3 regions of the Mesorhizobium sp. M0152 genome follow, and region 2 is predicted to be linked to each of the others. Evidence: riboswitches for the same ligand, from Rfam matches in the RefSeq annotation. Region 2 holds a riboswitch; each other region holds the start of a gene.
What was found. Region 2 has a riboswitch for cobalamin ahead of NKJ26_RS24785 (aromatic ring-hydroxylating oxygenase subunit alpha). Riboswitches for the same ligand answer to the same signal wherever they lie in the genome.
Positions count from the first base shown of each region.

Region 1: linked by a shared signal. The riboswitch ahead of NKJ26_RS23935 (CbtB domain-containing protein) and the one ahead of NKJ26_RS24785 (aromatic ring-hydroxylating oxygenase subunit alpha) in region 2 are both predicted to bind cobalamin.
Region 3: linked by a shared signal. The riboswitch ahead of metE (5-methyltetrahydropteroyltriglutamate--homocysteine S-methyltransferase) and the one ahead of NKJ26_RS24785 (aromatic ring-hydroxylating oxygenase subunit alpha) in region 2 are both predicted to bind cobalamin.

Region 1 covers NZ_JAMYTH010000028.1:13,220-16,485, forward strand. Annotated here, with positions in the region: gene cobO (cob(I)yrinic acid a,c-diamide adenosyltransferase) at 1-394, opposite strand, end outside; gene cobU (bifunctional adenosylcobinamide kinase/adenosylcobinamide-phosphate guanylyltransferase) at 396-911, opposite strand; gene NKJ26_RS23930 (CbtA family protein) at 904-1,701, opposite strand; gene NKJ26_RS23935 (CbtB domain-containing protein) at 1,717-1,896, opposite strand; cobalamin riboswitch at 1,933-2,131, opposite strand; gene NKJ26_RS23940 (MFS transporter) at 2,325-3,266, opposite strand, start outside.
Region 2 covers NZ_JAMYTH010000030.1:30,068-33,333, forward strand. Annotated here, with positions in the region: gene NKJ26_RS24765 (DUF680 domain-containing protein) at 1-114, opposite strand, end outside; gene NKJ26_RS24770 (DUF680 domain-containing protein) at 177-386, opposite strand; gene NKJ26_RS24775 (DUF680 domain-containing protein) at 456-662, opposite strand; gene NKJ26_RS24780 (DUF680 domain-containing protein) at 730-930, opposite strand; cobalamin riboswitch at 1,421-1,623, shown strand; gene NKJ26_RS24785 (aromatic ring-hydroxylating oxygenase subunit alpha) at 1,734-2,981, shown strand; gene NKJ26_RS24790 (FAD-binding oxidoreductase) at 3,083-3,266, shown strand, end outside.
Region 3 covers NZ_JAMYTH010000044.1:19,268-22,533, reverse strand. Annotated here, with positions in the region: gene NKJ26_RS28655 (M20/M25/M40 family metallo-hydrolase) at 1-25, opposite strand, end outside; partial or broken gene NKJ26_RS28650 (IS6 family transposase) at 203-643, shown strand; gene NKJ26_RS28645 (trehalose-6-phosphate synthase) at 564-893, shown strand; cobalamin riboswitch at 1,550-1,750, shown strand; gene metE (5-methyltetrahydropteroyltriglutamate--homocysteine S-methyltransferase) at 1,846-3,266, shown strand, end outside.

The DNA.
Region 1 (3,266 bases), on a different contig from region 2:
GCAGGCTGATCGACGGATCGGCCATCAGCTCGAGCACCTTGCTCCACGCGGCTTCGGCCGCGGCTATGTCGCGCTTCAAGTCCTGCGTCTCCCAGGTGAAACCCTCGCCCATCGCGTGCCAGACGACGCGGTCGCCGAAGGCGGCGAAGGCGTCCTTCTCACCCGTATGCCATTTGCCCTTGATGAACTGGACGACGCCGACGCGCTTGCCATAGCCGAGCATTCTGAGCGCCAGGCCAAAGGCGGCTGTCGTCTTGCCTTTGCCCGGACCGGTATTGACGATGAGCAGCCCCTTCTCGATCGTCTTGGCCGCCACCTCGGCATCCTGCACCGCCTTGCGCTTGGCCATCTTGGCGCGGTGGCGTTCTTCGTCCTTTTCGTCGATATCGGTCATCTCATTTCACCTTGAGCGGCAGCCCCGCTACCATCAGCAGCACCGTATCGGCGACTGCGGCAACCTGCTGGTTGAGCCGGCCTGCCGCATCGCGAAAGCGGCGCGCCAGTGCGTTGTCCGGCACGATGCCTTGGCCGACCTCGTTTGAAACCACGAACCATGGCCCGCGCGGCCGCGACAGCACATCAGCCAGCCGCCGGCATTCCAGCTCGAGGTCATGTTCGGCCAGCATATGGTTGGTCAGCCACAGCGTCAGGCAGTCGACCAGCACCGGCTGATTATCAGGCAATGCCGCCAGTGCGCCTGCGAGATCGAGCGGCGCATCGATCGTCGCCCAGCATTCGCCGCGCCGCGAGCGGTGCAGCGCGATGCGTTCGCGCATCTCGTCATCATAGGCTTGCGCGGTGGCGATATAGGCCCATGGCGAGGGCAGCGCCGTCATGAGCGTTTCGGCATGCGCGCTCTTGCCGGAGCGCGCACCGCCGATAATGAAGGTCAGCTTGCCGCGATCAGGCAAAGCTGTCGCGCAGGCTGGTCGCGGTGCCGGTAAAGCGGCCGCGCACCACGCCGACGACGGCGCCGAGCACCACCCAGAACACCAGATTGGTCACCGTCACCGCCACCACAAACTGGTGGTGCAACCCCTCTGGGATCGCCGTGTCGTAGCTGTCGGGCTGCGGCGCGCCGACGATATGCGGCGCCACCATCAAGGCCACGGCGAGGATCGCCAGCGGCAGCGACTTGCGGAAGGCGATCAGGCCAAGGCCGGTCGCGGTGGCCGCCACCGTTGCCCACCACCAGATCTGGCGTTGGGTGAGGTCGGCGGCCGGAATGGCCGGCAGTTCCGGCGGCAGGCCTAGGCCCGGCGCCAGCGTGAACACGGCAAAGCCGGCCAGGCCCCAGAACACGCCCCGGCGCCAATTGCCGATGCCGCCGGCGAATTCGGAAACCGCGACCAGGATCAGCGCGAAGCCGATGCCGGTGACGATATTGGCAAGCACGCTGAAGGCGAAACGTTCGAAACCGTCGGCCGGCGCCCAGCCTTCGTCTTCCGCGACCGGAGCAGCAGATTCCGCAGGCGCGGCCGTGCTCATTGCATTTCCCGCCGGGGCGGCGGAGCCCATGGCGTTGGTGTCCGTTGCAGCCGGCGCGGCATCGTCGTGGTGATGACCGCCGCCAGCCTGTTCGTAGACTTCCGCCTTCAGGATCAGCGGCACGGTGGCATAGGCCTGCATGCAGGCGAGAACGACGCCGGCCACGAGCCCTGCGATCGCCGCGATGAACACGACGTTGCGAAACAGGTTCATGATGTCAAATCCCTATCAGTGGCAGGGAAACGCCATCGAATGACGATAATCGTGGGCGGCATTGTGGACCGCATCGATATGCGAGAAGCCGACGAAGCCCATCACGAAAAGGCCGAGGAATCCAGCGAGAGCGAGCTGCATCAAGCGGGACTGCGAGGAAACGGAGGCGCCGAGCGAGACGGAAGCGGTATTCATGTCATGTCCTTTCGCCCTCCACCCGAGGGCATAGAAGTCAGTTTCCTGTCGCCGGCAGGTCTCCTGGCTCGCGGATCAACGCCCTTCCCCACCTTCCCGAAGAAAAAATCTTCAGTGGCATATGGAGAGGACTACCGCACACAGTTGCGGGGGCAGCCACGGCGTTGGGCGACAAGTCAGCCCGCACCGCATTCCCTCTTGGCTCCAAAATGGAACCGACGACATCGGCGACTATAGGCAGAATCGCCGCCTCCGGCAAACCAAATTCCGCCGGCAACTATTGCGAATGCGGCGTGCCGGCCGGGGATCGCCGACGGCGCTCAATGCGCCACAAAGCGGGCGTGCTGATGCCCGAAGAATATGAATTGCACCGCTTCCACAACTGGGTGCGCGAGCGCCACGCAGGGCTTTCACCCCAGCCCTGATCCTCACAGCGACTTCGGCAGATACCGCCAGGTCACGAAGCCGCAAACCGCGGCCAGCAGGCCGAGCGTGACGAACACCGAGCCCAGCCCGAAGAACGCCAGCACCACTGAATAGACCAGCGGCGGCGTCAGCTCGGAAAAATCGAGATAGGTGCGGTAGACCGCAGCCATCTGCGACCGCTCGTAGGACCGCACCGAGCGCATGAAGGCGGTCGAGCCCAGCGCGTCGAGCGCGATGGTGAACAACGCGCCGCAGAGCAGGAAAGCGCCGGTGAGCAGCGGTGCGCTCTCGCCGACCGCGCCTGCCGCCAACAACATGGCCGACATCGCGAAATAGGCAAAAGTCATGGTCCGCCGACCGCCGAAGCGCTTGCCCGCTCTGCCCCAGAAGATAGCCATGAACAAGAGCGCGTTACCGGCCGAAACCAGCAGGCCGCCGGCCAGCTTGCCCTCGCCGGTGATGACCATGAACAGCGGCCCATAGACAAAGAACGTCGTCCAGAAGCAGGAACGGCCGAAGGCGATCAGCCAGGCGAGCCTCAATCTGGGTTGCGCGACGAAGCGGCCGATATTGGCGAGCGGATTGACCGGGCGCGTCTTGCCCGGGCGGATCGACGGGTTGTCGCCCAGCCGATAGGTCCAGAACAGCGCCAGCAGGGCCGTCGCGAATACCGCCACCGCGCCATGCGCGGCATAGATGCCGAAGCGTGTGTAAAGAAAAATGCCAAGCGTCGGCCCGCCCGTCCAGGCGAACATCGACCACGCCATGCGCAGCGATTCCGCCTGCATGAAGTCGGTCTTGCGGATGTGGTCCATGATGTAGAGGTTGAGCGTGATCGACAGCGCGCTGGCGCCCATGACGCGGCAAAGCATGCCGGCCAATTGTCCGGCAAGCGTATGGGTAACGAAGAACAGCGAGCCGATGGCGAGCAGGCAGGCGCCGGC
Region 2 (3,266 bases):
GACGTTGACGGTCGCCTGCTTGTTGATGTCGGTGCCGCCAACGTTGTCGTTGCGGGCATAGGCGCTGCCGGCGGCAATCAGAAGAGCGGCGGCAGTGAGAACAATCTTTTTCATTTTTTGATACTCCGTATTCGCTAATCCAAGGCGGCGGCAAGCCGCCGCCTTGCGGTCAGATGTTAGTTGTTGCCGAACAGGTTGCGGTCGCTGCCCTGGGTTACAGGCGCCTGCGTGGCCGGCTCCGACTTGCCGGTCGAAGCCGTATACGAGCTGTCGACAGCGGTTGTGGCAGGCTGGTTGGCGCCATTGGAGCCAAAATTGTCGCTGCCGGCGAAAGCGCTACCGGAGATAGCCAGGACGGCGGCGGTAGCGAGGATGATCTTCTTCATTTCAAGTCTCCTGAATTTCAAGTTCCACCGGGGCGGGGGGGAAGCCCGCCGTCCACGGGGAATTGGCTGTTAGTTATTGCCGAAGAGGTTACGATCGGCGCCCTGGACGGGCTGCTTTTCAGCCGGAGCCGACTTCTGGGTCGAAGCCGTATACGAGCTGTCGGTCGAAGTAACCGCGGGCTGGTTGGCGCCGTTCGAGCCATAGTTGCCGCCATCGGCGAAGGCGCTGCCGGAGATGGCCAGAACGGCGGCGGCAGCAAGAATGATCGTCTTCATTTCAAGTCTCCTGAATTTGGTTTCACCAGGGCGGCGGGCGAGCCGGCCACCTGCTGGCAATCGGTTGTTAGTTGTTGCCGAAGAGGTTGCGGTCGCTGCCCTGAGCAGGCGTCTGAGCAGCCGGTTCCGACTTCTTGACCGAAGCGGTGTACGAGCTGTCGACAGCAGTGGCTGCCGGGGCGTTCGAACCATAGTGGTCGCTACCAATGGCGAAGGCGCTGCCGGAAATGGCCAGAAGGGCGGCGGCAGTGAGGACAATTTTTTTCATTTTAGGTACTCCAGTATTTTCCCGTCCGTCTAGCGGCGTGTCTTGGGAGGAAATCGCGTCGTTCGGACAGCCCCGATGTGGGAAAGTCATCTGGTCATTGCCAATCACGAAGTTGTTCCGACTGGACCATGAATCCACCTCTTGAAACTGGGCCAAAACCTTCTACTTGCGATTTTTCCCGTTAAATATCAGATGATTAGATGAAAGCTCCACTCCCATCACCAACTGTGTCGGAGGCCGAGTGTTCACACTGTCCTGCACGCACCGTCAACAGAAACGAACCGTTCGGTTCGATTTTAGGCGCTGCTAATAGTCACTTTTCGAAACCGTTAGCCCTTTTTGCTTCTGCCAAAGATCGAAACCCGACCCCCGGCGGGGCGGCGATGAGACGATTTCAAGAGCCCCGATCCTCGATCGAACTATCGCTTATGCGTGTCGCGCCGCATGGATGCGATGTCGTTTTCATGCCGACGCCACGACGCGTGTCGTGATTAGATCGCGCCATCTCAGGTGCCGCTTCGTGACGACGGGGCAGAGAATTGGGAAGCCGGTCAGAATCCGGCGCTGCCCCCGCAACGGTGGTGGAGTTCAAATCGCAACGGGAGACCACTGGGTGCAAGCCTGGGAAGGTGTCGCGATCGTCCGCAAGGACAACTCCAGAGCCCGGAAACCAGCCGAGATTCTAGACTCGACTGATCGCGGTGGGCGGTCAAGAGGCGGATGATGCATGCCGGCTCGCCCTGGCCTGCGTCCAATCCTTCCTCCATCACCACCATAGTCAGTCCTTAACGCGAGGACAGGACATGGATGTGCGCAACGACATGCTGAGGCTGCTGGAGAACCGCAGAGGCGGTTTCTCGCTCGAGCAGCCCTTCTACACCGACCCCGATTTCTTCAAGCTCGACATGGAGCTGATCTGGTATCGCGACTGGCTGTTCATCGGCCATGACTGCGAACTGCCGAAGCCGGGCAGCTATATCACCGCGCAGATCGGCGACTACCCGGTCGTCCTTGTCCGCGACCAGCAAGGCAAGATCAACGCCTTCCACAATTCCTGTCGCCATCGCGGCAGCCGCGTCTGCAACTCCGACAAAGGCACGGCCGCCAAGCTGGTCTGCCCCTATCATCAGTGGACCTACGAGTTGGATGGGCGCCTGCTTTTCGCCCGCCAGATGGCCGACGGTTTCGACAAGAGCCAGTTCGGCCTGAAGCCGGTCGCCTGCGAGAGCGTGGCCGGCTACATCTTCATCTGCCTGGCCAAGGAGCCGGCGGATTTCGCGCCGATGCGGGCGATGATAGAGCCTTATCTCAAGCCGCACCGGCTCAGCGAAGCAAAAGTCGCCTTCGAGAGTACGATCGTCGAGAAAGGCAACTGGAAGCTGGTCTGGGAAAACAACCGCGAGTGCTACCACTGCGCCGGCAACCATCCCGAACTCTGCAAGACGTTTCCGGAAGCGCCTACGGTGACCGGCGTGCAAGGCGCCGACAGCGACCCGGAAATGCTGGCGCACTGGGCGAAATGCGAGGCGGCCGGCCTGCCGAGCAAGTTCCGCATCGATCCGGCCGGGCAATACCGCGCCACCCGCGCGCCGCTGCTGCGCGATGCCGTCAGCTACACGATGACGGGCAAGCGCGCGGTCAAGAAGAACCTGTCAGACAGCGTTGCCACCGATCGGATCGGTTCCTTGCTGCTCTACCACTATCCGACAACCTGGAACCACATCCTCGGCGACCACGCCGTCACCTTCCGCGTGCTGCCGATCAGTGCCACGGAAACCGCCGTGACGACGAAATGGCTGGTGCACAAGGATGCGGTCGAAGGCGTCGACTACGATCTCGCCGAACTCACCCATGTCTGGACGGAGACCAACGACCAGGACCGCCGCATCGTCGAGGAAAACGCCTTCGGCATTCTGTCGCCGGCCTACGAGCCCGGTCCCTATTCGGAACTGCACGAAGGTGGCGTCATCCAGTTCGTCGAATGGTATTCGTCGTTCATCGGCCCGCGCCTGGCCGGCGATGGCAGGCCGGCCCTGCGTAGCGTCGCCTAGAGCAATTTTTTTTGTAGCCAAGCGGACACGCTTGGCTGCAAAAACGCAGCGTCTTGGGATCAAGCGATGCACGGAACACAGGGGACAAGAGGATGAATGCGATGACGGACCTTGGCCTCTATCGTCATCTCGACCAGATGGCACCCTGGAACGACCGGCTGCAGGTGCTGGAAGTGATCGGCGTCAGCGACGAGGCGCCCGACGTGAAGACCTTCACCTTCCGTTCCGACAACCAGACCTGGTTCCGCTACAAGCCGGGCCAGTTCGTGACGTTGGAGCTGCCGA
Region 3 (3,266 bases), on a different contig from region 2:
ACGAGAAATCTTCGCTGAACATCATGGTTCTGTCGCAAACTTTTCGGAAAGGTCATTTGCTGCATGACGCTTGCTCTTTTTTCCGGGAGTTTGTCATGTTCAAAGGCCGCCATTTTGATCGATCCGTGATCCGGCTCTGTCGCAAACCTTTCCGTAAGCGGAGCATGGCAAGAAAAACGCCTCAGCTGTGGAGGAGCACGTGATGTCCAAGGGCCGCCATTTCGACCAGTCGGTGATCCTGCTGTGCGTGCGCTGGTACCTGGCCTACACTCTGAGCCTGCGCGATCTGGAAGAGATGATGGCCGAACGCGTTGAAGGTCGACCACTCCACTGTGCATCGCTGGGTCGCCCACTTCTCGCCGCAGCTGCTGGAGCGCTTCAACCGGCGCAAGCGTGTGGTCGGCAGCAAGTGGCATATGGACGAGACGTACATCAAGGTCCGCGGCCATGGATGTATCTCTACCGCGCTATCGACATCCTCGGCGACACGGTCGAGTTCTTCTTTAGCGAGAACCGTGACCTGGTGGCGGCCCAACGCTTCCTCCGCAAGGTGCTGACGCGCCATGGCCGGCCGGAGCGCATCGTCATCGACGGCGGCCAGACCTGGCGTTCTGGTGTTATCGAAGTTGGCCGGCGCGGCCGAAGACTTCGGTGAGGACGCCCTGCTGGTAGATCCGAGGCTCCCCGATGAGATAGCTGCAGCGATCTCAAGAGCGGCCAGCATGCCGCGCGAAGAACGCATCCAACGCTGGCGGGGGATGATGGATAAACTTGAGGCGTATACAATCCACCATTGGTCAGCGGACTTCGTTCGGCAACTGGACAAGAGCCGGATTACCGTGCCTGCGGACCACTTCCACTATCTCGGCTTGGGCTGGATGAGCGAGGCCTAAATGCCTTCCTTCGGACCGAGCCCGAATTGCACACCGCGCTGATGCGTGCACTGGATAAAAACTGGGTCCTGCCGACCATATGATGCAGAATATGAAGCACGCGAGCTTTGCCGCAATTCCGCGTCCCTCGACTGCCTAGCGCTTTGAGATGAGATACTTATACTTACCGCCTGAATGACGCTTAAAAAGCTTATCGGGACACAGTCGTGCCTTGCTCTTTGGACCGGGCCCCGGCCAGTGTGGTCTCTTGCCGCCGAGCGCAGTTACCACCGATTGCCTAGTCACCAGGGGTCGTGGTCACGACCTGGCGTGCCATTTCCCCCCGCACCATGGTTTGGCGTTCACTTCGAGACAACCGCTTCTGCCATGCACGCATCACTTTCGGCCCACGATTGCATCGTTAAACATCGCCACCAATGCCATCTTCTGCATTCGACCACGTTGTCACTCCCATCCATCTTGTCCGAAATCCTTCATGGATGAACGGTGAGGAATGTCGCAGCCTGACAGGAAACCATTATGAACAATGGTGGCGGGGGTGCCAGCGACGGCAATGGGCGGACTGAATATTTCAGAATGAAGACAAGGTGTAAAAGAGCGAATACATAACGACATAAACATTTCGTTATGCGATATTGACAAAGTGCGGACCGCTGTGATTGTCTGCGGGTTGTGGTTCTCCGCACGGCGCTGCCGGAGCGGAGCTAAGAGGGAAGCCGGTGCGATGCCGGCGCTGCCCCCGCAACTGTTAGCGGCGAGCCAACCCCACTCATGTCACTGAGGCGAATACCCTCGGGAAGACGGGTAGAGGCTATGACCCCGCGAGCCAGGAGACCTGCCACGGCGAATTACGTCCACGGGCGGGGTGTCTCGGTGGCCGCTGCAACCCGGCGTTGGTGCCGGCCTGCTAGCGCCTTCCTTGTCACCGACGCCCCAACCATCGGGGTATGACATGACTGTCTCTCAGCAAATTCCTGTAGCAACGCTCGGCGTGCCGCGCATCGGTCGTCGGCGAGAACTGAAATTCGCGCTTGAAAGGTACTGGTCCGGAAAATCTTCCGCCGCCGCCCTTCTCAGGACGGCGAAGGCGCTCCGTGCCGCTAGCTGGGAGGAGCAGCACGATCGCGGCGTGTCGAAAATCCCGTCGAACGACTTCTCGCTATACGACCATGTGCTCGACACCGCAGCCATGGTCGGCGCCGTTCCATCCCGTTACGGCTGGAATAGCGGCGAGGTCCCACTTGACATCTACTTCGCAATGGCGCGCGGCAACCAGGGTCAGACGGAGGGTTGTGGACACGCTGGTCACCAGCAGGCGGCTCATGGGCCTGATGTAACCGCGATGGAAATGACCAAGTGGTTTGACACCAACTATCACTACATTGTGCCGGAACTCGACGATGATCAGACGTTCGCCCTCTCGTCAACGAAACCGGTCGATTACTTCCTCGAGGCTAAAGCTCTCGGCATTCACACACGCCCAGTCATCCTTGGACCCATCACCTTCCTCAAGCTGGCGAAATCGCCTGCCGAAGGGTTCGGTCCCATCGCGCTCCTATCGCGGCTGCTGCCCGTCTACGAGCAACTTCTGCAGAGGCTGAAGCTGTCGGGAGCCGACTGGGTGCAGATCGATGAGCCAGCGCTTGTCCTCGATCTGAACCCGAACGAACGAGCTGCGTTCGAATTCGCCTATGGACAGCTGTCGAAAGCCGCGCCCGAGCTGAAGATCATGCTGGCTACGTATTTCGGGCCGCTGGGAAACAATCTCGAAACCGCGGTTTCTCTGCCCCTGGCTGGGCTGCATATTGATCTCGTGCGCGCTCCCGAGCAGCTGGAAACGGTGGGTCGGCTCGCTCCGAAGGATCTGGTGCTCTCGCTTGGCTTGATCGATGGCCGCAACGTCTGGCGTGCGAACCTGCCCGCCATTCTCGACCGCATCAAATCGATCGTCGCCGGCTGGCCCTTGGACCGCGTCGAGATCGCGCCTTCTTGCTCGATGCTGCATGTGCCGATCGACCTGCGCATGGAGACGGAACTCGACGCCGACATCAGCTCGTGGCTCGCCTTCGCGGCCCAGAAGACCGACGAATTGGTGTTGCTGGCCCGGGCCCTGTCCCAAGGCAGAGATGCGGTGGCTGGCGCGTTGAAAGCGTCTGCCGAGGCTGCCGCCACGCGCGTGACATCCACGAGGATCCATGACCCGCTTGTTCAGGGGCGGATCGCCAGCATTGACGATAGCATGAAGCGACGAGAGAGCGCTTTTGCCGAGCGCTCCAGAGTCCAAGCCGGCTCACTCGGGCTGCCGCCGTTCCCGACGACGACCATCGGGTCCTTCCCGCAGACGCCGCAGGTACGCAAGGCGCGGGCCGCTCA